3 regions of the Rhodovulum viride genome follow, and region 1 is predicted to be linked to each of the others. Evidence: riboswitches for the same ligand, from Rfam matches in the RefSeq annotation. Region 1 holds a riboswitch; each other region holds the start of a gene.
What was found. Region 1 has a riboswitch for cobalamin ahead of BYZ73_RS02115 (TonB-dependent receptor plug domain-containing protein). Riboswitches for the same ligand answer to the same signal wherever they lie in the genome.
Positions count from the first base shown of each region.

Region 2: linked by a shared signal. The riboswitch ahead of BYZ73_RS23570 (ABC transporter substrate-binding protein) and the one ahead of BYZ73_RS02115 (TonB-dependent receptor plug domain-containing protein) in region 1 are both predicted to bind cobalamin.
Region 3: linked by a shared signal. The riboswitch ahead of BYZ73_RS07205 (DUF4198 domain-containing protein) and the one ahead of BYZ73_RS02115 (TonB-dependent receptor plug domain-containing protein) in region 1 are both predicted to bind cobalamin.

Region 1 covers NZ_MUAV01000002.1:151,202-165,425, reverse strand. The annotation lists gene BYZ73_RS02145 (ABC transporter substrate-binding protein) at 1-971, opposite strand, end outside; gene BYZ73_RS02140 (class I SAM-dependent methyltransferase) at 1,111-3,546, opposite strand; gene BYZ73_RS02135 (glycosyltransferase family 2 protein) at 3,609-5,858, opposite strand; gene BYZ73_RS02130 (glycosyltransferase family 2 protein) at 5,863-6,918, opposite strand; gene BYZ73_RS02125 (cobyric acid synthase) at 6,956-8,416, opposite strand; gene BYZ73_RS02120 (ABC transporter substrate-binding protein) at 8,506-9,372, opposite strand; gene BYZ73_RS02115 (TonB-dependent receptor plug domain-containing protein) at 9,347-11,206, opposite strand; cobalamin riboswitch at 11,347-11,548, opposite strand; gene BYZ73_RS02110 (hypothetical protein) at 11,545-12,411, opposite strand; gene BYZ73_RS02105 (hypothetical protein) at 12,413-12,844, opposite strand; gene BYZ73_RS23685 (dynamin family protein) at 12,988-14,224, opposite strand, start outside.
Region 2 covers NZ_MUAV01000012.1:1,875-6,879, reverse strand. The annotation lists gene BYZ73_RS11500 (pseudoazurin) at 155-565, opposite strand; gene BYZ73_RS11495 (ABC transporter ATP-binding protein) at 577-1,338, opposite strand; gene BYZ73_RS11490 (FecCD family ABC transporter permease) at 1,335-2,393, opposite strand; gene BYZ73_RS23570 (ABC transporter substrate-binding protein) at 2,390-3,385, opposite strand; cobalamin riboswitch at 3,502-3,692, opposite strand; gene BYZ73_RS11480 (hypothetical protein) at 3,972-4,949, opposite strand.
Region 3 covers NZ_MUAV01000006.1:190,353-195,357, forward strand. The annotation lists gene BYZ73_RS07190 (cobyric acid synthase) at 1-24, opposite strand, end outside; gene BYZ73_RS07195 (cobyric acid synthase) at 21-1,535, opposite strand; gene cobO (cob(I)yrinic acid a,c-diamide adenosyltransferase) at 1,681-2,310, opposite strand; cobalamin riboswitch at 2,415-2,624, shown strand; gene BYZ73_RS07205 (DUF4198 domain-containing protein) at 2,762-3,556, shown strand; gene cbiM (cobalt transporter CbiM) at 3,567-4,184, shown strand; gene BYZ73_RS07215 (cobalt ABC transporter permease) at 4,181-4,846, shown strand; gene cbiQ (cobalt ECF transporter T component CbiQ) at 4,851-5,005, shown strand, end outside.

The DNA.
Region 1 (14,224 bases):
GCCTCTTTCAGCGCGGCGCGGAAAGCTTCGGCATCGGTGACGGGGGCCTTCGCCATCGCCGACAGCAGCAGGTTCGCGGTGTCGTACCCATAGGCGGCATAGACCGAAGGCAGGCGCCCGTATTCGGCGCGGAAGCCCTCGACGAAGGTGGCGTTGGCGGCGGTGTCGAGATCGGGCGACCAGTTCGCACCGTTCAGAAAGCCCACGGCCGCATCGCCCATTGCCTGAAGGATCGACTGGTCGAAGCTGAAGGCCGGGCCGATCAGCGGCAGGCCGACGCCGGACTCGGCATATTGCTTGACGAAGGAGATGCCCATGCCGCCCGGCAGGAAGATGAAGACCCCGTCGGCGCCCGAGGCACGGATCTGCGCGATCTCGCTGGCATAATCGGTCTGGCCGAGTTGGGTATAGACCTCGGACACCACCTCGCCCTCGTAGAACCGCTTGAACCCGCTAAGGGAATCCTTCCCGGCCGGGTAGTTCGGCGCCATGATGAAGGCGCGTTTTATGCCTGCAGTGGCGGCATAGGCCCCGGCTGCCTCGTGCAGGTTGTCGTTCTGGTAGCTGACCGAGAAATAGCCCGGGTTGCAGCCCTTGCCCGCCAGTTGCGAAGGCGCGGCATTGGTCGAAAGATAGGTCTTTCCCTGCGCGGTCGCGGCCGGAACCACGGCCATGGCGAGGTTCGACCAGACGATGCCGGTCAGCACATCGACCTTGTCGGACTGGATCAGCTTGTCGGCCAGTTGCACGGCGATTTCGGGCTTCTGCTGGTCGTCCTCGATCACCACCGTCAGGTCGGGATTGGCGGCGGCCTCGACCGCCAGCATGAACCCGTCGCGGGTGTCGATCCCGAGGCTCGCGCCGCCGCCCGAAAGCGTGGTGATCATGCCCACCTTCACCGGATCGGCGGCGGCGGACCCCGCCAGCGCAAGCGTAGTCCCGGCCGCCAGAAGCGTTGCCTTGAACGTCATTGTCGTCTTCCCCGTTGTCTGCCCGGCTTCTGGGCCCCCTGGTCCCGGCCGGTTGGCGGGCATGCTAAGCTGGGCCTGCGTCCTGCGGCAAGCGGCGAATGGCCGCCCGGGCTGGGGCGGTCCCGGCGTCAGCGGAGTGTCAGGACACGGCGCGAAGCGTGTCGATCTCGGCCTTGAGCTTGCGGAGCGCGCGGCTGTCGGCCCCGGCGCAAGCGATCTCGACCACCCGGGCGGCCATCTCGGGATGCCCGCGCGCCAGAGCCTGGCGGGCGAGTTCGCGCAGGTAGCGCGGAAAGCTGCGGCGGCGGCGCAGCAGCGTCGAAAGTCGCACCGGGTCCAGCCGGTCCTCGATCGCGGCGATGGCGATCTCCTGCAGGACGCCCATCTGCTGCAGCGACGATCCCAGCCGGTGGCCCAGCAGCGGGCAGCGCCAGGCGCGCACGTTCGGGGCGTCGAAGCGCGCGGCATGGGCGGCATCGGGGCCGACATGCGGATCGAAGAAAAGATGCACGGCGGCGGCGGCGCGGCTGGCCTCGGCGGCATCGCCATAGCGGCCGGTGAAATCGCGGGTCCGCGCGGCGCGGCCATAGCGGGTTTCCCAGGGCACGAGGCGCGGGTGGAGCGTCGATTGCGGGCTGATCGCGACCACCGTGGCGCCCGGCACAGCGGCCGAATAGGCGGCAGCCCCGTAGCCGCCCATCGAGGCGCCGTAGAACACCACCCTCTCGAACCGGGCGAAGAAGCCCGAGGCGGCCAGCCGGTCGAATTGCTCTGCGACAGCCGGGTCGCGGAACCAGGTCCAGCCGGCGGCCATCACCCCCAGCATCGACCAGCCGTTCCGGGCGATGAAGTCGAAGCCCCAGGGGCGGCGGCCTTCGCGCTTTTCCAGCGCCAGTTCGAGATTGTCGAAGGTCACCACAAGGGTCGGCCCCCGCGGCACGTAGAGGAAGGAATGGGCGCCGCAATCGGTAAAGCTGCCCTGAGGCCCGGCCAGGTCGCGGGCGACGCCCGCCCAGCGATCGGCGGACGCGCCCGCGGGCGCAGGGGAGGGCTCGGCCACGGCATTGGAGGCGGGGCGCAGCGCGACGGTCCGGTGCTTCGGCCCGGTGGCCAGCACGCGGGTCTGCCCCATCCGGCGCAGTTCGGCCAGCCCGCCCGAGCCGTTGCGGATGTCGACGATCAGCCTGCCGCCCGCCGCCACCACCCGGCGGAACAGCGGGGCGTAGGTCGAGACCGGATAGTGATAGCCGCAGGAGAGCAGACTGATCGCCGCGTCGGGCGCGAGGTCCGTCAGATCGTCGTGGCGCGGGTTGACGGTCGCGATCATCCGCTCGGGCACGCCATTGGCGATCAGAAAAGCGCGGGCGCGGGCAAGATCGGCAAAGCCCGCGCCGGTGTCGCGAAACCCGAAATGCCGCGCCTCGGTCGTCTCGATGTCGATCAGCTCGAGCGCACAGCCGAAGCGGCGGTGAAGGAAAAGATCGACCAGCCCCGAGCCGCAGCCGATATCGGCAAGCCGCACGGGCGGGGCCTCGGCAAGGGCGTCGCCCAGAAGCCGCGCGGCCGCCTCGGCCTCGGCCAGGGCACGCTCGAGGATTTCGTCCCGCCGCGCACGGGCCAGCGCCCGCAAGGGGGCGTCGTCGCCCGCCTTCCAGGCGCGGATCTCGGGCCCGGCCTCGGCGCTGGCGCTGCGCTGGAGGATCAGGTTTGCGACATCGGTCTCGTCGAACATCGAAAAATCGGGCCGATCCGCGCGGCGTGGCGCCAAAGGGGCCGTGGCGATCCCGTGACGGTCCAGAAGAGCGGCGGCAAGGCTTCCCGGGGGCGGCTGTCCGCCAATCTTGTCCAGTGCATTGCGAAACCGCCGCCCCCAGAAATGGATCGAGCGGGTCTCGGGACCCAGCAGCGCCTCGGCCTCGGCGCGGCGGGTGGCGCGGAGCGGCAGCGCGGCGCGGGTAAACGGGATCGGGTACAGAACCGGGGGCGGGAAGGCCCGGTCGGCCTCGCCGGTATCGGTCAGGAAATGGGTCAGGGCGTCCGGCCCCCAGACCCCCCAGGGCAGGTCGCGGACATGGACGGGGGCGCCGGCCTCGGCCCGGGCCTTCAGGTCGGCCCGACGCGCGGGCGGATAGAAGGGCGGGATCGGGTGGTCGTCCTCGGTAAAGGCCAGCAGCGCGGCCAGTGCCGGGCTGTCGGGCGGCAGCCCCAGAACGCCGCCGTTGATGTGGCGGTCCGTTTGCCAGCCCAGGAAATAGCCGGTTTCGGTCTCGAACGGGCGCAGGCAATAGGCATCCGTGTCGGCCCAGATCATGCCCGGGCAATCGGCCAGCAGGCGATAGCGGAACCGGTCCGACAAAAGCGCGGGACTGCCGGATCTGGCGTGGCAGAGGATGCGGTCGGTGGCAAGGACCTGTTCGGCCCGTTCGAACCGGACCCCGGGCGGCAAGCCCTCGACGGGCGCATAGCCGAAGACGGTGGCCTCGTGCCCCTGATCGACGAAGGAGGTCAGGCACAGCCGTTCGAGCCAGCCGAGTGCCGGGCCGATCCAGAGCGTGCCGATCCGTGCAGGCGGCATCGCGGCCGTCTCCCTGAGGCGGCCCGCAAGGGGCCATCGGCCCATGGCTAGCCGAGGCAGGGTTAATGCCGGGTTTCGCCCTTCGGGACGGTAAAGAAGAAATCGGCGGGCGGATCGGCCCGCAGCACGCTGTCGGGGATCGCCCCCGGCCCGGCCAGAAAGACGTTCGAGCCGAAATGGGACAGCATCCGCGACAGCCGCCGCAGCCGGTCGCCGGTCAGCTCGGCATGAAGCGCGGCGGGGTCGGGCGCGGCCATCAGTTCCGCGATGCGCGCGCGATGGGCGGCGACGCAGGCGGCGTGGGCGGCGGCGATCTCGGGGTCGGCCATCAGCCGGGCGCGCTCGGCCTCCATCGCCGGCAGGCGGCGCCGGATCGACAGGTCCTCTTCGGCGTTGTGGTTCATGCGGAACCAGTAGCCAAGCCCCTGGTCGCGGTCGACATGGTTGACCCGCCCCCGGTCGCGCTTGACCAGAAAGCTCTGCGCCGAGCGCAGCGCGTAATGGTTCAGCTGGACCAGATCGTAGCCCGCCGTTCCGGGGGTCGAGCGCCAGGCGGTGCGGTACATCTGCGGCGGCAGCGGCCGACCGGAGCCGTCGACCCAGCGGATCTCGTCCAGCCGCCCGGGTTCCAGCCCCTTGGGGCGGTGGACGCCCAGCTTGCGGAACAGGCCCTGATTGCGAAACAGCGTCTTGAAGCCCCAGGCCTGATGCGGCTTGCGCGTGATCTCGGGCGCACAAAGCGTGAATTGCGCCATCACCGGGCGGTCCTCGTAGCCGTCGATATCGGCGTTGCCGAACAGCCGCCAGGTCATCGAGATCAGGTTGGCGCCCCGGGTCGCCGCGAACAGCGCGGCCAGCGTGCCATCGCCGGTCTTGATGTTGATGAACTCGTCGACATCCATGCAGACGATCCAGTCCGCGTCGCGGATCACGGGCTCGTTCCCAGCTGCCTGCAACGCGGCATGCTGGGGCTTCAGCCCGGTGGCGCGGTAGGGGTTCGTGCGATGGCGGACCAGCCCTTTCCGGTCGAGAAGCGCCAGCAGACGGTCGGTGCCGTCGCTGCAGTCGTTGGTGTAGACCAGAATGTCATCGACGCCGATGGCGCGGTGATGGGCCAGCCATTCGAGGATGAAGGGCCCCTCGTTCTTCATGGTGGTGACGATGGCCACGCGCCCGGGGCTTTGTTGGGCGACGGCCCGGGGCGCGGCGGGACGCGGAAGCGCGGGGGCATGACCGAATTCGCGGGCGACCAGATCGGTCAAAGCGGGCGCGGCCACAAGGCTTGTCCTGGGCACGATCCGGCCGACCGGATGGCCGCGATGGCGCATGCCCATGCAGCGGTAAAAGACCGCCTCGGCCGTGGCCTCGCCTGCCCGGTGCGCGCGCCAGGGCCGATCGTCGGGCATCTGGGCCGGCACGACGCACCAGCGGCGCAGCCCGCGCGGCCGGTCGAACTGCATGCACCCGTGATCGGCAAAGCCCGGCCGGGCCGGGTCGCGGGATTTCCACGGAAAGACATGGCGGCCCAGAAGCGCCAGCGCGCCCGAGGCGCGGGCGGTCTCGAAAACCGTGGCTCCGGCCGGATCGGGCCGCAGCAGATCGCTGAGGTCGAGCGCGGCGACCGCGTGTGCCTCGGCCAGCCATGCCCGGCGCAGCCATTCGTACAGATGCCCCTCGCCCAGCGGGGCCTGCCAGGGGTCGGGGGCGGGCGGGGCCATGCGGTCCTTGCCCGGGGCTTCGGGGGCATTGATCGGGTGGCTTTCGGGGGCCGCGCCGGGGCGGCCCAGCGGATGATCGAGACCGACCAGCAGCACCCGGGTCAGCCCCTCAAGCCGGGACCGAAGGGCACACAGCGCCTTGGCAAAGCCATCGGCCTCGGGGCCGGGCGGAGCGCGGTCGACGATCAGCGCGGCCTGAAGCTTCTGGGTGCGGCGGTGAAAGGCCAGCCAGTCGGCGGCCTCCCCGGCCGTTTCGCCGTTCCGAAGCGCGACCATGACGTCAAGGCCGGCGAAAAGGTCGGTCCGGGCCGGGCGCGGGTCAAGCGTGACGGCCGCGCCGTCGAGCGTCAGCGGAACCGGGCCCTCGTCGCTGCCGCAGGTCAGCGTCAGGAGCGGCGCGCCCGCGACCGTGCGCAGCGTCGCGGCCGTCGTCTCGCCCGCCGGACCGACGGCGCCCGGCGGCGCGGCGCTGGCCAGAATCGCCGTGACCTCTCGGCCGCTGCCTGCGGGCGTGGCGACCGCGTCGAGGCAGAGCGCGCGGCCAAGCGGCCGGGCCGTCAGCGCGACGCGCAGGATCTCGGGGCCGGGGGCCATCTGCTCAGGGCCTCGCCGCAGCGGCGGTTCCGCGCGGATAAAGCCCGTACAGGACGGCGGCGCGGTCAGGGGGCAGCGCCCGGCTGCCCCCGGCCAGCACCAGCTGGCTGTAGAAGGCATGACCTTCGGGCGTCGCGATCTGCCGCGCGGCCTCGGCCCGGTGCCAGGCCATCGCGGCGGCGTGCAGATCGGCCTGCCCGGGCAGGGCGGCGAGGCGCGCGCGCATCGCCGCTGTCGCCGGGGCCATCGCGGCGATCGAGCGGTCGTCGACGGTGTTGAAATTCCGTTCCACCCAATAGCCCAGATCGACCGCGCGGGCCGTCCGGTTCGGCAGGCCGCGGGCGCGCTTGATCAGGAAGGCCTCGGGCGTCTTCACGGCGTAATGGTTGATTTCGGCCAGCGCCCGCCCGGCCGGAAACCCCCAGAGCGAGAGCCGCCCGGGGCTTGCCGCAAAGCTTTCGGGCAGGGCGGTGCCGCTGCCATCGACCCAGCGCGGCGCGGCCCGGCCCGGTGCCGGGCGCGGCCGGTGAATGCCGATCCGGCCGAAGGCCGCGGGGCGGTAGAGGGTCTTGAAAAAGCTCGCCGCGACCGGGAAGGCGGCGTCGGCGGGCATCGCGGCGGTGAAAAGCTCGGTCACCGGCCGGTCGGGCAGCCCGGTCAGGCCATTGTCGCCGAATAGCCGCCAGGGCAGGGCCACGGCCTCGGTGCCGGGGGGCAGGGCCGCGACCAGCGCCGCCAGATCGTGGCCGGGCGCGTGGATGTTGAGATATTCGTCGAGGTCGATGCCGAGGATCCAGTCGGCCCCGGCCGCGCGCGGATGGCGGGCGGCGGCCTTCAACGCCTGCCATTGCAGGCTTTTGCCGGGGAGGGCGGGGTTCTGCAGATGGGTGACCAGACCGGCGGCATCGAGCAGGTCGAGCATGCGGTCGGTGCCGTCCTCGCAATCGTTGGTCACGACGATGATGCCGTCCGCGCCCGCGCCCAGATGATGGGCGAGCCAGTCCGGCAGATAGGGGCCCTCGTTCCGGGCCGTCGTGACGATCAGGACGCGCACGCGCACCGGCGGGCCTTCTTGCAGCCTGGACCCCCGTCGGGGGCTATCTTCCGGGGACTACACCGGCGAGGGTAAACAGCGCGTCAATGTCGAGATGGGCCTCGAGATGGGCGGCAAGCGCATCCAGCGTATCCTCGACCGCCTGGCCGTAGCCCTCGGTGCCGGTCTCGACCCCCAGCCGGTCCAGCCAGGCTCGTCGGAAGCCGTCTTCGGCGAAAAGCCCGTGCAGATAGCTGCCCGCGACCCGCCCATCGGCCGAGACCGCGCCTTCGGGCCGGCCTGCGACATGGGCGAAGGGGCGGGCGCGGTCGGGGCCCTCGGTCGCGCCGATATGGATCTCGTAGCCGGAAAACGCGGCGCCGGTCGCGGCATGAGTGGCCGCGACCCGGGTCAGGGTCTTGTCCGCCCGCATCACCGTTTCGACCTCGAGAAGGCCGAGGCCCTCGGTCACGCCCGGCGGGCCTTCGAGCCCGTCCGGGTCGGCGATGCGTCGGCCGAGCATCTGGTAGCCGCCGCAAAGCCCCAGCACCCGCCCGCCCCGGCGCAGATGCGCCGCAAGGTCGATGTCCCAGCCCTGGGCGCGCAGGAAGGCCAGATCGCCCCGGGTCGACTTGGTGCCGGGCAGGATCACCAGATCGGCATCGCCCGGCAGGGCGCGGCCCGGCGGGACCATGGTCAGCCGCAGCCCCGGTTCCAGCTTGAGCGGGTCGAGATCGTCGAAATTGGCGATCCGCGAGAGCATCGGGCAGACGACGTGAAAGCCGCCCTGGCCCGCGCCGCCCAGATCGACCGCATCCTCGGCCGGCAGTCGGCAGGCCCCGGCGAACCAAGGGATGACGCCGAAGCCGGGCCAGCCGGTCCGGTCCGCGATCAGCCGGTAGCCGTCGTCGAAGAGCCGCGGATCGCCGCGGAACTTGTTGATGGCAAATCCCCGGACCATGGCCAGATCGCCGGGATCGAGCACCGCCTGGGTGCCGACGATCTGGGCGATCACGCCGCCCCGGTCGATATCGCCGATCAGCACGACCGGCACGTTCGCGGCCCGGGCAAAGCCCATGTTGGCGATGTCGCCTGCGCGCAGGTTGACCTCGGCCGGGCTTCCGGCGCCCTCGACGATGACGAGATCGCGCCGGGCGGCGAGGCGGTGGAAGCTTTCCAGCACCGGCGCCATCAGTTTCGGTTTCTCGGCGGCGAAGGCGCGGGCGCGCAGCGCGCCCCGGGCGCGGCCCTGCACGACCACCTGCGCACCGGTATCGGTTTCGGGCTTCAAGAGGACCGGGTTCATGTCGGTCAGCGGCTCTAGCCCCGCCGCGCGCGCCTGCAGCGCCTGCGCCCGGCCGATCTCGCCGCCATCGGCGGTCACGGCGGCATTGTTCGACATGTTCTGCGGCTTGAAGGGCGCGACGGTCAGCCCGCGCCGAAGCGCCGCGCGGCAGAGCCCGGCCACCAGAAGCGATTTTCCCACGTTCGAGCCGGTGCCTTGCAGCATGAGCGCGCGTGTCATCGGGGGGGCCTTTCCTCGGAGCTTGGGCCCGTTGCGGGCGTTGCGTCCTGGGTATTTGGGCCAAGAAGAAGCTGCAAGCGCATGGGATGTCAGTTCCGGTCGGGGGAGGCGGCGAGGGCATCGCGGCGGCGGGTCATCTCGGCCAGGGCGTCCAGCACAAGGGGGGTGCCGCAGACCCAGTCGGGGCCGGACAGGGCCGGGGCGGCGGCGGCGGGCAGGGCGCGGAGCGCGGGATGGGCGAGGATCTCTTCGGCGCGGGAGGTTTTCGGATAGGGGCGCGAGAGGATCAGGAGGTCGGGATCGGCCATCACCAGCTCTTCGAGCGCGAGATCGAAGCCGCCGCTGCGACCGCGCGCCGCCTCGCCGGAGCCTGCGAGATTGGCGAAGCCCGCATGGGTCAGGATATCGTCCGACAGCGTGCCTTTGCCCTGGGTATAGCCGTTGGCATAGAAGAAGGCGGCCAGCGGCCGGGGCGGGCCGCCGCGCGAGAGCCGGGCGAGGTCCCGCTCGAAGGTGCGGGCAAGCGCCTCGGCTCGGGCCTCGCGGCCCAGAAGCCGGCCGGTCTGGCGCAGCCGCTCGGGGACCTCGGCAAGCCGCGTCGTCAGGCCGATCCGCGCGACGCGGATGCCGAGACGTTCCAGCATGGCGAGGGTCGCGGGGTTCGAATAGGTGCCGGCCAGCACCAGATCGGGGCGCGTCAGGAAGATTTCCTCGGCGCCGCCGGTATTGGCGGGGTAGGCGCGGGCGGCCTCGGGCATGGCCGAGTTCATCGGGTTCGAGGCAAGCTCGCTGATCGAGACGAGCTGCCCCGGGGCCGCGACCAGCATGGCAAGCTGGTCGGTGCAGAGGTTCATCGACACGACCCGCGCGGGCGGGTCTGCCAGCACCGCGGCCCCGGCAAGGGCGAGGGCCGCGGCGAGCCGGATCGCGCTAGAAGGAGGCACGCAGACCCACATAGAGCGCCCGGCCCGTGGTGTTGTAGTGATAGGTGCCGCCATAGGCGACGGCCGAGTAGAACTCCTCGTCGAAGAGGTTTTCGACCCTTGCATAGGCCTCGGTGCCGTTGCCCAGCGCGTAGGTGACCTGGGCTGCGGCAAGCCCGGCATCGGGCAGAGAACCGTAAGGGTCGAGGCGCCCGGCCACATATTGGTACGAGACATCGGCCGTGAGCCGCGACGTCACCTCGCTGCTGACGCCCAGCAGGAGATCGTGGAGCGGGACGCGGTCGAGCCGGTCGCCTTTCCAGCGCACGTCGGTATAGGTGTAGCTGCCGTAAAGCGCGGTCGCAGGGGTCATGTCGTAGCGGCCGGACAGTTCCAGGCCCTGGCTGCGGGTGGTTCCGTCAAGCTGGCGGTAGCAGCCCCAGGCATAGCTGCAGATGGCGGGGTCGGCCGCGCCATAGTCGATCTTGTCATCGATTTCCGCAAAGAAGGCGGTGGCCTTCAGGAACCCGTCGCCCGACAGCCGTTTTTCAAGCCCGATGTCGAAGCTGGTGCTGGTTTCGGGGTTGAGGTCCGGGTTGCCGACCGTGTCGCCGGTAATGGTGCCGTAAAGTTCGTAAAGCGCGGGGACGCGATAGCCGGTGCCCAGAGAGGTGCGGAAGATCAGGTCGGGCTGGAGCCGCCAGGCCAGCGCGGCGCGGCCGGTCACCTGATCGTCAAAGCTTGAATAATCATCGTAGCGCAGCGAAAGCGACAGATCGATGTCGTCGGTCGCGGCCTGGCGAAGCTCTGCAAAGAGCGCGCGGTTGATGACCGAATAGGTCTCGCCGTCAAGCGTGGCCTCGTCCTGCTTCCAGTCGGCGCCGAAGGACAGGTCGGTCCCGGCCGCCAGAGAGGCCGTTCCGAGGTAGCTGGCGGCCCGGCTGGTGCCATCATAAAGGGACGTCCCGAAACTCGAACGGTAGCTGCGCTCGGTCTGCGTGCGCGCCAGCGACAGTTCGTTGTCGACCGTTCCGATCGCGAATTGGGCGAAGGCGCGCAGGCCTTTTCGCGTCGCCTCCGATCGGGTGATCGGGTTCGTGTCGGTAACGTCGCTGTCATAGTCCGAGTTTCCGTCGGAATAGAATCCCGAGAAGCCCAGCCGAAGGGTGTCGGTCAGATCGTAGGCGGCATTGAGCGAGACCGAATCTTCGTCAAAGCCGTCCGCTTCGTCATTGCCCGACAGGGTCGAGAAGCCGTCGGTTTCGACATGCGAGATCGTGGCCGAGATTTCGCCGCGTTCGGTCTTCTGGCCAAGGCTCAGACCGGCAGAGTAGCTGCCATAGGTGCCAGTTTCGACCGTGGCGCGCCCCGAAAAGCCCAGTTTTTCCGGTCTCCATGTGGTGATGTCGACAACGCCCGCGATGGCATTCGCGCCGAAAAGCGCGGATTGCGAGCCCTTCAGCACTTCGATCCTGGAGAGCAGTCCGGCGGTCAGGGTGCCGAAGTCGAGCGCGGCGGGGGTGCCCGAGGGATCGGCAAAGCCCATCCCGTCGATCCGGGTCGCGATATAGCCGTTTCCAAGCCCGCGAATCCGAAGCGTGGCGGTCTGCCCGAGCCCGCCATTCTGCGTGATCGACACGCCCGGCAGGGTGGCAAGGGTCTGGCCCAGATTCTGACCGCCTGCGGCGATCTCGCTGCTCTCGAGCGTCTCGACCGTCGCGCCGGTCCGGTTGGTGGCGATGGGCGTGAGGCTGGCGCTGGCGGTGATCTCGTCCAGCATCAGGCTGGACCGGGCCTCCTGCGCCAGGGCGGACAGGGGGCTCAGCGCGGCGAGGCCGAGCGTGAGGCAAAGGGTGGGTCTGGTCATGTCGGTTCCGTTCCGGTCTCGGGAACCGCCGCGGCGGGCGGTCCGTCCTGTCGTGGGGTCCTTGGAAAGACATGCCTCCCGCAGACGGTGATGCGTCACCACTGCGGATGGACCGCCGCCTGCGCCGCGCCCCGCGGACAGGCTGGGTGATCGTCCTGGCAGGTCTCCTGGCTTGCGGGTCCTCGCTTGGCTGGCCTTCCCGGGGAGGACCCCCAGTGGCACGATCAGCCGCGCTCGCCGCTTACAGTTGCGGGGGCAGCCGCGGAATTGAGCCGACGAAGGCCGCACCGCGTTCCCTTTTCATCGCCCGTTTCCGGGCGAACCAAGACAATTGTCCGTTAATCCGGGCTCCCGGCCCTGTCAAGCGGCGCACTCCTTGCGGCCGGTCCGGTCGGGCGGCAGAGGGCGAGGATCGCGGGAAGCTCGTCGGTCGGGGTCAGGAAAAGCGCGGCGTCCCGGCCGTGGGCGACCCGCACCAGCAGAAGGTTCAGCGGCGCGGGCGCGCGCAAGATCGCGCAGGTGGTCCCGGGGCCGTCTCCTGCGGCCTTGGTCATCGCGCCGAGCCCGAGCCCGGTGAACCCGGTCAGCCGGTGGGCAAATTCGGCATCGCCCTGCATCGCGACGATCTGGCCCTCGCGCAGCCGCAGCCCGGCCGTTGCCCGGGCAAGACAGGTGCCGACCGGATCGGGCGGCGGGGTGACGGTCTCTCCGGCCGGGTCAGGACGGGTCTCGGGCGTGGGGGCGCTGGCCGCAGGCGCGGTCCAGTCGCGGTCTGCGGCCGCGCGCAGCGCCTCGACCGAACATCCCGCTTCGGTCGGATCGACCCGGTAGGGAGGGCGGCTCGCGGCGACCGACAGCTCGGCCGCCTTGGCGACGAAGGGGCGAACCCGGCCGTGAAAGGCGGCAATCAGCGGCTCGGCGGGATCGCCGGTGGCCTCTGGCGGCTCGGCCGGGATCGGCGTCGCGTCCGGTGTGACCGGCCCCGTGCGGCCCACCCGCAACAGGCGCCGACGGGCCGCCAGCAGCCGGATTTCCTGTCCCGCCCCGTCGCCGATGGTCATTTCGCGCGGCAGGATCGTTTCCGAAATCTCGGTCAGCGGCACCTCGACGATCCCGTCCACGCCCCCGGGCACCGTGCGTTCGGCGGCGGCCTCGGCGCCCCTCAGCTTGGCCAGCGCGGCGTTGAGACGCTCGAGCCCGGCCATCTCAGCGGCCCCGCTCCTGCGACCCGCCAGCCGCGGTGGCCGGGGGCGCGGCATCGACGATCTCGACGATTTCGGCCATGGTGGCGCGCATGGCGGCAAGCGCGGCCGCGATATCGGCCTCGCCTCCGATCACCGCGCAAAGTGCCTCGTCCGGGTCGCGCGGCGCCCGCACGAAAAGCTCGAACCGGCCCCCGTGCAGCAGTACCGCCTCGGGGGGCGCCTGATCGGTCCCGAACACTTCGGTCGAGGCGGCGGCGGCCTGCCCGCCCAGAAGCAGGGCGCCGCGAAGACAAAGCGCATCGTAGAATTCCTGCGGCTGAGGATGCTCGGCCTCGGCCCGCAGCACCAGCCGCGCCGACAAGTCGACGAATGCGATCACCCGGCAATCGGGAATCGCGCGTCGCAGCGCCTGAATGGTGATGGTCAGCGGCATCGTGCCCGAGTTTATCCGAATTTCCGGCGGCGGCCACTGGCAATAGCGCACAAGCGCGCGTCGCGTGCCAAGGGGGTGCAACGGAATGGACCTTAGCGGGCTTACACGCCTTGCTATGGACCGGACGTCTGGTCAGGCCGGCGTCAGGCCGGCGGGGGGGCTGCGCCGGGCCGTTGTGCGCGCAGGGGCCGCGGGCTCCGGGTGCGGCTTTCGTCGATCTGTACCCGCCGCGGACGCACGGGCATGCCAGCCCCGCCGACGCGCCAGTCCGGGTCCAGCAGGACCGGCGCGTCCCGGTCGTTCGCCGTTGCGCCCAGCAGCCGCAGCACCTGCCGCAGCGCATGGCCAAACCCGTCGGCGCCGCTGGCAGCCCAGCGCGCCGGGTTATCGCGTGCGTCCAGCGCGTCTGTCAGGGCGATCGGGCAGATGTCGGCAAAAAGCCCTTCGGTTTCGCGCCGCACCCGGCGCAGCACCCGGGCGCGATCGCGCTCGGTCACCAGCTTGTCGAACCGGGTCAGCAGCAAAAGGCTCGTTTCGCCCAGCCGGTCGGCGAACATGTCCCAGACCGCGGCTTCGGACTGGCGCCAGGCCTGGGTCGCATGGCTGCACCAGATCACCCCGTCCGCGAGGCCGATGGCGTTTTCCCAAACCTCCGAGCCCATGTTCGGGTCCGAAATGCCCGGCATGTCGATCAGGTCGCAAAGCTTGAGGATCTCGGCTTCGGCATGGATCTGGATCAGCCGGGTTTCGGCGGACGACAGACGGTGCAGGTCGTCCATCTCGACGGGTTCGGTGCGGCCGAAACGATCCTCGCGCCAGGCAGGGGCAGAGCCGTAGGAGAGCCGTACCGGCGGCAGCTGGGTCGCGGTCACCTTCACCGGCAGCGGCGACTGGCCGATCAACAGATGGATCAGCGTGCTTTTGCCAGCGCTGAATTCGCCCATCAGCGCGAGGCAGGGCCGTGCCCCGGGGGGCAGATCGGCAGGGTTCGGGTGTGCGGCGAAGGCGGGCAGATGCGGGCGAACCTCGACTTCGACCGGATCGGCTGGGCGGGCCGGATCGGCGCCGGCTGCAAGGGCATCCTTGTCAGGTTCAGGTGCAGGCGCAAATTCAGGGTCGGCCTCGGGCGGTGTGGCCTCGGCCGGGGGGGCAGAGGTGTCCGTCTGCGGCGGTTCCGAGCTCCCGTGCGGGATCTGGTCCGCGCCCGTCTCGACCGCGTTGTCCGGATCTGCTGCGGGACGGTCAGAGCTGGTGTCGGCGTCGGGCGTGGTCTCCAGGGCGTCGGACCGGTCCCGGCCACCGAATTGCGCGCGCACGGCCTCTTCGGGGGCCAGCGCCGGACGGCTCGCACCGCTTTCGCCCGGGCGCGGCCGGGCCGGT
Region 2 (5,005 bases), on a different contig from region 1:
CTGGACTGCAAATTAACCACTTGTTGCGTGCGGGGCAGCATGCACGGGCGCCCAAAAGCCCATCCGCGGTGATGCCCCGGGGCGTGGTGAAGCTGGCGGTGGCCATTGGGTCTCGGTGTGAATTCGGGGGGCGCCCCCGACCTGAACCCGGGCCCTATCGGCCGAGCAGGTCCGACATCCGCTCTCTGGCGCGATCCGGCAGACCATCCGGAAGAGGCGCCGCCCCGTCGACCTCTCCCACATCGACGATCATCACCATGCCCATGGCATAGTGCGGCGAGCACTTGATGCCGTAGCGCCCCTCGACCTCGAAGATCACCGCGATCTCTTCGTCGATCTGGCCGATGAAGCGATCCGCACCCTCTGGCAGCATCTCGGGGATGGAGGCCGCGTTGTGGCCACGCTGCGCGGGAAGGAAGCGCACGGTATCGCCGGGTGCGATCTCGAGATAGGCGGGCTCGTAGATCATGGCGCCGGTCTCGCCGCGGGTCAGCATTCTGACGTCATGGGTCTCGGCGTGTCCCGCAACGGGAACCAGGGCAAGCAGGCCGACGAACAGGCGCATGGGGCGATCCTTTAGAGGGCATGAGAGAAGTGAAGGCGTGGCGATCCGTCCGGAGCGGCATGGCGCGTCGCGGCGACGCCGAAGACCTCGGCCAGAAGATCCTCGTTCAGCACGTCGCGGGGCAGACCCGTCGCGACAAGCCTGCCCCCGGACAGCACGCCGATCCGGTCGCAGGCCGTGGCCTGGTTCAGATCGTGCAGCGCGATGACACGGGTGATGGGCAGTGCCCGGACCAGCGCCATGAGCGAGAGCTGATGCCGGATATCGAGATGGTTGGTCGGCTCGTCGAGGAGCAGGAGCCTTGGATCCTGCGCGAGGGCGCGCGCGATGTGGACGCGCTGGCGTTCGCCACCCGAGAGGGTATGCCAGAGACGACCGGCGAAGGCGGTCATCTCCACGGCCGTCAGAGCGGCCTCGACCGCGGTCTCATCGGAACGCCCCCATCCCCGCAGGGCAGAGAGGTAGGGGATGCGCCCCAGGTCCACCGCTTGCCGAACGGTCAGACGGTCCGTCGTATCGGCCTGTTGTTGGACGAAGGCGATGCGCCGCGCGCGGTGCCGGGCGGGCATCCGCGCAAGATCTGCATCCTCCACCAGAATGCCGCCCGAGGTCGGACGCTGCAGCCCCGCGAGACAGCGCATCAGCGTGGATTTGCCCGATCCGTTGGGGCCGACAAGGCCGAAGAGTTCCCCGCGTTCGATGCGGACCGAAATATCCTCCAGCAATGGCGCGCGGTGGATCCTGGCCGACAGGTGCCGCAGCTCGACCTTCATTTGCGCGCTCCGTGCACGAGGATCAGCGCGAAGGCGGGGGCGCCCACAAGCGCGGTCACCACCCCTATGGGCAGAACCTGGCCCGGGACGAGACTGCGGCTGATCACGTCGGCAGCGACCAGAAACACCGCCCCGGCCAGCGCCGAGGCAGGCACCAGCCGGTCGTGACGGGCGCCCACGAGAAACCGCATGGCATGGGGCACGACGAGGCCGACAAACCCGATGGCACCCACTTTCGACACGAGCACCCCGACCATGACGGCGGTCGCGGCGATGAGGCTGCCGCGCAGCGCCGGGACGTTGATCCCCAGAGAGGCGGCCCCGTCTGCCCCGAAGGTGAAGGCGTCAAGCCCGCGCCGGTGCCACAGGCAGAGGGCGACGCCCGCAACAGAGACGGCCATGCAGGCGCCCACGTCGTCCCACCTGATCCCCGAAAGGTTGCCCATCAGCCAGAACATGATGCCGCGCGCCTGTTCGGCATTGGCAGACCGGGCGATGATGAAGGCGGTCAGCGCGTTGAACAGCTGCGAACCGGCGATCCCGGCGAGGATGAGGGCGGCGGCGGCCTGTGTTGCGCGTCCGCCTCCCACATCCCCGCTCACGGCTCGGGCCAGAACCGCGACACAACCGAAGGCAAGAAGCGCCCCGGTCAGTGCGCCAAGCGACATCGAGATCGCGCCGCCGCCCAGGCCCGCGACCGTCACCAGCACCGCCCCGGTCGAGGCGCCTGCCGAAAGGCCCATCAGGTAGGGATCCGCCAGCGGGTTGCGCAAGAGCGCCTGAAGAACGACGCCGGTCAGCGCCAGCCCTGCCCCGCAACACGCCGCCACCACGGCGCGTGGCAGGCGATAGCTCCAGATGATCCCCGCCTCGATCCCGTCCACCGGATAGCCAGCGCCCCACAGGTGGTTTGCCAGCGTCCCGAGCACCGTGACGAACGGCAACCGGGTCTCGCCGATTGCCGTCCCGGCCAGGATCGTCATGCCCAGAACGACAGGCGCCAGCCAGAGGCCGCGCCATGTCACGGCACGCACGGGCGCAGCCTCCATGGTCATTCGAAGGACATCTTCGAAAGCGCCTCGGACAGCGCCTGCAACCCGTAGATCGACCGCATCGTCGCGCTCATCGCATGGGCGTCCATCTGCACGATCCGCCCGTCCCGCACGGCTGTCATCTGGCGCGCGACCGGGTCGGTGCGCAGGAACTCCAGCTTCTTCTCCACGTCGTCTGCCGGGAAGCGGCGGCGGTCCATGGAGGCGACGACGATGATGTCGGGATCGGCGCGGGCGATGCTTTCCCATCCGACCGTCGGCCATTCCTCATCGGACTCGATGACGTTCTCGATCCCAAGCTTCGCCATCATGTAGCCCGGCGCCCCGAGCCGCCCGGCGACATAGGGGTCGATCTCGAGATCGGCCGAAGAGAACCAGAACACCGCCGACAGATCTTCGGGCAGTTCAAGGTCTTCCGCGCGCGCGATCGCGGCGCTTTCGGTGGCCTGCAGATCCGAGACCAGCGCGTCGCCCGCGGGCTGCACATCGAAGATCGCCGCCAGTTCGCGGATCCCCTTGTAGACGGACGCGGTCTCGAAGGCGCCGGTGCGCGTTCCATCGCCGCCGGTGGAATTGTCCTTGGTGTCGCAATCGGCGGGCAGGATGTAGGTCGGGATGCCGATGTCGTGGAACATCCCGCGCGTGGCCACGATGCCGCTTTCGCCGACGTGCCATTCGTATTGCACGGCGACCAGTCCGGGTTTCTTGCCGACCACGCTCTCGAAGCTGGGATCGTTGTCGGCCAGCCGCTCGATCCCGCTGTTCACCTCGGCGTATTCCGGCAGGACCGGATTGAACCAGACGGACGTGCCGGAAACCTTCGGCGCGAGGCCAAGCGCGTACAGGATCTCGGTCGCCGACTGGCCGATGGTCACGACACTGTCCGGGGCGGCGTCGAAAGAGACCTCGAGCCCGCAATTTGTCAATGTCAGGGGGTATTCCGTTTCCTGCGCGTGCAGGGGCAGGGCTGTGCCGACCAGCAGCGCGGCGATCATGAAAGTCCGTTTCATCCGATCCGTCCCGTCAGACAGGACCATCCGGGACGAGACGCGAACCGAATACGGCAGGGCGGCCACATAAGGTATCCCGCCCCGGCACACCCCGTCCGGTCGTGGTTTCACTCTCGTCGGCAGGTCTCCTGACTGACGGGTCGCTGCGCCTCTCGCCTTCCCGGGTGCGACCCCAGTGGCCTATCGAGAGATGCTCGCCGCCTACAGTTGCGGGGGCAGTTCCGTTTCCCGACCGAGGTCGGCACGGATTCCCTTTTCATTCCCGAAGGAAACCGACGGGTCGATCACTGGCAGCTTTCCGTCCGCGGGGCAAGAGGCCGGAGACGAGGACTTCGCAATGGGCCGCCACTGCCAGACCTGTTGTCCGCTTGGTCGGGGAAACTCAAACGTGGGACCCCGAGGCAGCGCGGTTTAACCCCCGAGCGAGCCTGGCCGTTCGCTGCCGATTGCCGACGTTCACTCAACAATCCCGATGGACAGGTCGAAAGCGAAAAGCGGGCATTCAGTCTCGCGCCCGCGATATTGGACAAGTCCAGCATATATGGTTGCGAGTTTCGGGATCGCGCCTGTCTCAGTCCATCCCGTTCGCCCTGCGGCGGAGCGCTTCGCGTGCTTCGGCAGCGGCCTTCTCTTCGGCGACACGGATCTCGAGATGGCGTCGGATCATCTTCCGGGTCCGGCGCGGCCACCAGGCGGGCAGCACCGAGAAGTTTACGACCCTCAGAGCCAGACGATGCGCCCAGAAGAGGGGCGAGGGCTGCCATTCCAGTGCATCGCACCAGTCCGGGCGCACGGGATTGGTCAGGAAATCGCTGATCGCAATTGAAATCTGACTGTTCTGGCCGATGCAAGCCGGGGGGAATACGCCGAGAGCCCAGCTTTCCTTGTGGCGTGTCCACCGGTGGTGGCGCAGCCTCACGACAAGCGCACCGATGCTGTGGCTGTCCGGGGTGCCCATGCCTGCCGTGACAATGGTGAGACGGCGGAGCATGGGCTCGAAATCTCCTACCCCCCGGCCCAGCCCCAAAGACGGATCACTCCGGCTGAGGAAGAAGCGCCCCCAGGACCAGGTGTAGGCGATCCCGAGTTTGCGGTTGAACCGGATGGGCCGGTAGCGAGGCCAGATGCAGGCGGCGATGAAGAAGAAAGTGGGCAGCGCGAGGAAGATGGCGCCGCCGATCCAGCGGTCGCCGTGCATTTCCATCATTCTTTTGTAGAAAGAAGTGAAGTCCTCATTTCCATAAACTTCGGGGCTACGCTTGACAAGGCGTTCGAGCGCAGCCCTGAAATACGCCTCTGAATTCAGCCAGATCTGAATATTGTCCCACAGGATGTTCTGCTCCCACCAGGACAGCACCACGAAATACATCAACAGGAAAAAACAGAACCATGCCCACAGCCTGAGCCAGCCATTGTCAAACCGCTGCACCTCCAGCGTGTCCTCATCAACCATGCGCAAGGAGTACCGCAACGCAGCAAGGTTCAGGTCATCGCCGATGGTAGGTGCATTGAGATGGCCCCATGTTCGCAGCGCGCGCCAAATCGACATGTCAGAGGTTCCTCACTTTGATGCTCAGCCTGTCGGTAAATTTCCCGCCGGTGAGT
Region 3 (5,005 bases), on a different contig from region 1:
GACCATGAGCCGCCGGGCGGTCATCGGGCCAGCGTCAGCAGGGCATCGAGATCGAGATCGGTCTCGAGCTGGTCGGCCAGCGCATCCAGCGTCGCCTCGATCCGCGCGGCATGGTCAAGCCCCGAGGCGCGGCCCCCCATCGCCGTCAGCCAGTGCCGCCGGAACCCGTCGGCGCCGAAGATCCCGTGCACATAGCAGCCCATCACCCGCCGGTCGGCCGACAGCGCGCCCTCGGGTTGGCCGTTCAGCATCAGCCACGGCCGCTCGAGCCCCTGACCGCGGGTCACGCCCATATGCATCTCGTAGCCGGTGACCCGGGCGCCGCTGACGGTGTCGAGCGCGTCGACCTCGGCCAGCCGCTTTTCGGGGCCGATCTCGGTCTCGATGTCGAGAAGCCCCAGCCCCGGGGTCTCACCCGGCGGGCCTTCGAGGCCCTGCGGGTCGCGCACGGTGCGGCCCAGCATCTGGAACCCCGCGCAGATGCCCACGACCCGTCCGCCGCGGCGCAGATGCGCCAGGATGTCGATGTCCCAGCCATTGGCGCGGAGCGAGTCGAGCGCAGGCCGCGTGGTCTTGGACCCCGGCAGCAGCACGACATCGGCCTCGGCCGGGATCGGCTCGCCGGGCCGGACCCAGCGCAGATCGACGTCCGGTTCGGCCGACAGCGGGTCGAGATCGTCGAAATTGGCCATCCTTGCGATCAGCGGCACCGCGATCACCAGCCCGTGCCCGCCGCCCGAAGCGGGCCGTTCCAGCGCCAGCGCATCCTCGGCGGGCAGGCGCGAGGCCGCGTCGAACCAGCGTGCGACCCCCAGAAGCGGCCAGCCCGTGATCTCGGCGATGCTGCGGCAGGCCGGGTCGTAAAGCGAGAAATAGCCGCGGAACTTGTTCACCAGAAAGCCCGCGACGCGCGCCCGCTCGGGTTCGGTATGCAGCAGCCAGGACCCCACGACAGCGGCCATCGCGCCGCCCCGGTCGTTATCGGTGACCAGCACCACCGGCAGGTCGGCGGCCTCGGCAAAGCGCATGTTGGCGATGTCGCTCTTGCGCAGATAGGTCTCGGTTCCCGAGCCCGCGCCCTCGACCAGCACCAGATCGGCCTCGGCGGCGATGCGGTTGAAGCTGTCCATCACCGCGGGCAGGAGCTTCGGCTTGAGTTCGTGATAATGGCGCGCGGGCCAGTTGCCGAGCGCGCGGCCCCGCAGCACCACCTGCGAGCCGACCATGGCCTGGGGTTTCAGCAGCACCGGGTTCATGTGGATCGAGGGGGGCAGGCCCGCCGCCCGGGCCTGCAGCGCCTGGGCCCGGCCGATCTCGCCCCTCGGGGCTTCGCCGTCGGGGCCGGGGGGCAGGTCGCTGTCGGCGGCAACGGCGGCGTTGTTCGACATGTTCTGCGCCTTGAAGGGCGCCACCTTCACGCCCCGCCGCGCATAGGCGCGGCAGAGCCCGGCGACCAGCAGGCTCTTGCCGACGTCCGAACTGGTGCCCTGGAACATCAGCGCCTTCGCCCGGCGCGGCGGGGCAGGATCGAGCATCGGCACCGAAATCTCGGGCATCGGCGGCGCGGCGTCGTCGGGGGGCAGGTCGGAAGGCGGGCTCGGGGTCCTGTGGGATGTCATCGGGGCTCCTGCGGCGTTCGGCAGGGGTGTCGGACGGGGCTTTCCGGATGTCAAGCGCGGCTCAGAACTCGACGCCGGGCTGGCCCTTGATGCCCGACCGGAACGGGTGCTTGACCAGCGTCATCTCGGTGACCAGATCGGCCGCCTCGATCAGCGCCTCGGGGGCGTTGCGGCCTGTCAGCACGACATGGGTCAGGGGCGGCTTCTCGGCCTGGAGGAACTCCACCACGCGGTCGGCATCCAGATAGCCGTAGCGCAGCGCGATGTTGATCTCGTCCAGCAGCACCATGCGGATGGCGGGATCGCGGATCAACTCTTTCGCCTTTTCCCAGCCCTTTTCTGCGGCGGCGATGTCGCGGGCGCGGTCCTGGGTTTCCCAGGTAAAGCCCTCGCCCATGGCATGGAACTGGCAGAGATCGCCGAAATGCGAGGTCAGAAGCCGCCGCTCGCCCGTGTCCCAGGCGCCCTTGACGAACTGGACCACGGCGCAGGGCATCTGATGGGCGATGCAGCGCAGGATCATCCCGAAGCCCGAGGAGGACTTGCCCTTGCCGGTGCCGGTATGCACGAGGATCAGCCCCTTCTCGCCGGATTTCCCGGCCATGATCTTGTCGCGCGCGGCCTTCTTCCTGGCCATCTTGGCGGCATGGCGGGCGTCGTCGGCAACGGTATCGGCGGTCTCGTCGGTCATGGGGGCTCCTTGCGCGTGTCGGGGACAGCTTAGCGGGCGGGGGCGCGGCGTCAAACCCGGGCCGCGCGGCGGTCGTGCCGATTGACAAGTCCCGAGCCGCTTGCCATGACGAAGCCGTGACCGGTTCGCCCGGGCCCCGAGGGTCCGGACGTGAAAAGGGAACGCGGTGCGCCCCCGCAAGGGGCAAGTCCGCGGCTGCCCCCGCAACTGTAAGCGGCGAGCACGGCTGAGAACGCCACTGGGGATACCCCCCGGGAAGGCCAGCCAAGCTGAGACCCGCAAGCCAGGAGACCTGCCGGCCGCCCGTTTCCCCGCAAGGGAGGCGGTTTCCACCGGACGCCGGGGTGCGCGTCTGGCCCGGATCGGCCGCGTTGCGACCCGTTCGAGCCTCTCATCCCCTCGTCCTTTCACCCGCGGCCTGTCCGGCCGCCCCTGTTGAAAGGCAACGACCTTGATCTTCCACGGCAATCTCGTAACCGCCGCGCTGGCGCTGACCCTCGTTCCCGGGGTGGCCGCCGCGCATTTCCAGCTGGCCTATACCGAAGAAAGCCTGATCGACGCGCCCGGCGACGTGCCGGTCAAGCTGATCTTCTGGCACCCGCAGGAAAGCGGCCCGGTCATGGACATGGGCGAACCGCTGGAATTCTACGCCATCCATCGCGGCGAGAAGATCGACCTTCGCGCGACGCTCAGCCAGACCGTCTTTCGCGGCCCGCTGAACGAGGCCGTCGCCTGGGATGGCAGTCTGCCGGTCAAGCGGATGGGCGACTATGTGCTGGTGACGGTGCCCGCGCCCTATTACGAGGACTCCGAGGATATCTACATCCAGCAGATCACCAAGACCTATCTCAATCGCGGCCAGATGCCGACCGACTGGGACAGCCCGCAGGGGCTGAAGGCCGAGATCGTGCCGCTGGTCAAACCCTATAACGTGATCGCGGGCTCGACCTTCACCGGGCGGGTGCTGTCGGCGGGCCAGCCTGTCGCGGGCGCCGAGATCGAGATCGAATACATGGCGGCCGAGCCCGACATGGCCACGGGCGCGCCCAAGCCCGCGACCGCCGGGCCGTTGCCGGGGGGCGCGATCGTGGCCGTGTCGGACGAGAACGGCTATTTCACTTTCGGCGTGCCCAAGGCGGGCTATTGGGGCTTTGCCGCGCTGGGCGTGGGCCCCGATACCGCGTTCGAGGGCAAGGAGCTCAGCCAGGATGCGGTGCTCTGGATCCGCGCCTTCGATCTGAAATAGGGGCGGGCCCATGCATATCGTGGACGGGGCGCTGGCGGCGCCCGTGGTGATCGGCGGCGCGGTGCTGGCGGCGGGGGGCGTGGCGCGCGGATTGCGCGATCTGACGCTGGAAAAGATCCCCGCTGCCGGGATGCTCTCGGCCAGCTTCTTCGTGGCCTCGCTGATCCATGTGCCCATCGGCCCGTCCTCGGTGCACCTGATCCTGAACGGTCTGGCCGGGCTGGTGCTTGGCTGGGCCGCCTTTCCGGCGCTGTTCGTGGGGCTCTTGCTGCAGGCGGTCTTTTTCGGGTTCGGCGGGCTGACGGTGCTGGGGGTCAATACCCTGAACATCGCGCTGCCCGCAGTGATCGTGCATTATCTCTGCCGCCGGGGTCTTGCGCGCGGCACCCCCCGGATCGCCGCGCTTTGGGCCGGGATGGGCGGGGCGCTGGCCATCGCGCTGACGGCGCTTGGCGTCGGTCTGGCGCTGGCGCTGTCGGGCGCGGCCTTCCTGCCCGCCGCCCGGCTGGTCTTTCTGGCCCATATCCCGGTGATGGCGGTCGAGGGCCTTTTGACCGCCGCCGCCGTCTATCTTGCCGCCCAGGTGAAGCCCGACCTCTTTGCGACAGTTCAAGGACCCCAACGATGATCCGTCCCCTTGCTTTGACCCTGGCGCTTGCGATGGCGCCGCTGCCTGCGCTGGCCCATAAGGTGATCGGCGGGGCCTATGCCGATGGTGCGCTGATCGAGGGCGAGATCGGCTTTTCGAATGGCGACATGGCCGCCGACGCCCTGGTCGAGGTCTTCGACCCGGCGGGCACCCGGCTGGGCGAGACCCGGACCGATGGCGACGGCATCTTCACCTACCGCCCCACCGCCGCCGTCGCCCATGTCTTCCGCGCCGATCTGGGCGCGGGCCATGTCGCCGAATTCACCCTGAGCGCCGATGAGGTCGCCGCGATCCTCGACAGCCCCGCCGCCCGGGCCGCCGCCGAAACCGGCGTCGCCCCTGGCGCGGGGGACGAAACCGGCGCGGGCAATCCGTCGACCTTCCCCCTGGATCGGGCGCCCGCCGGGGCAGCCTCCGGAGCGCTGGCGGCGGTGCCGCTGGTCGCCGCGCCGGGGCTGAGCGACACCGACAAGGCCGAGATCGCACGGATCGTCCGCGACGAGATGCGCCCGCTCCGGCGCGAGATCGCCGCCTATCGCGAACGGAACGACCTGCAGTCGATCCTGGGCGGGATCGGCTATATCGCGGGGCTCTTCGGGCTTGGCTTCTACATCGCCGCGCGCCGGCGTCTGAAGGGATAGGGGCATGTCCGACATCCTGATGCAGGACCGCGCCGGGCCGGAGGGCGCCGCGCTCGACGCGATCGATCCCCGCGCGCGGTTGATCGGGGCGGCGGGCTTCGCCTGCGTGACCGTCGCCTGTTCCTGGCTGCCGCTGCTGCTGGCCGCGCTGATCCTTGC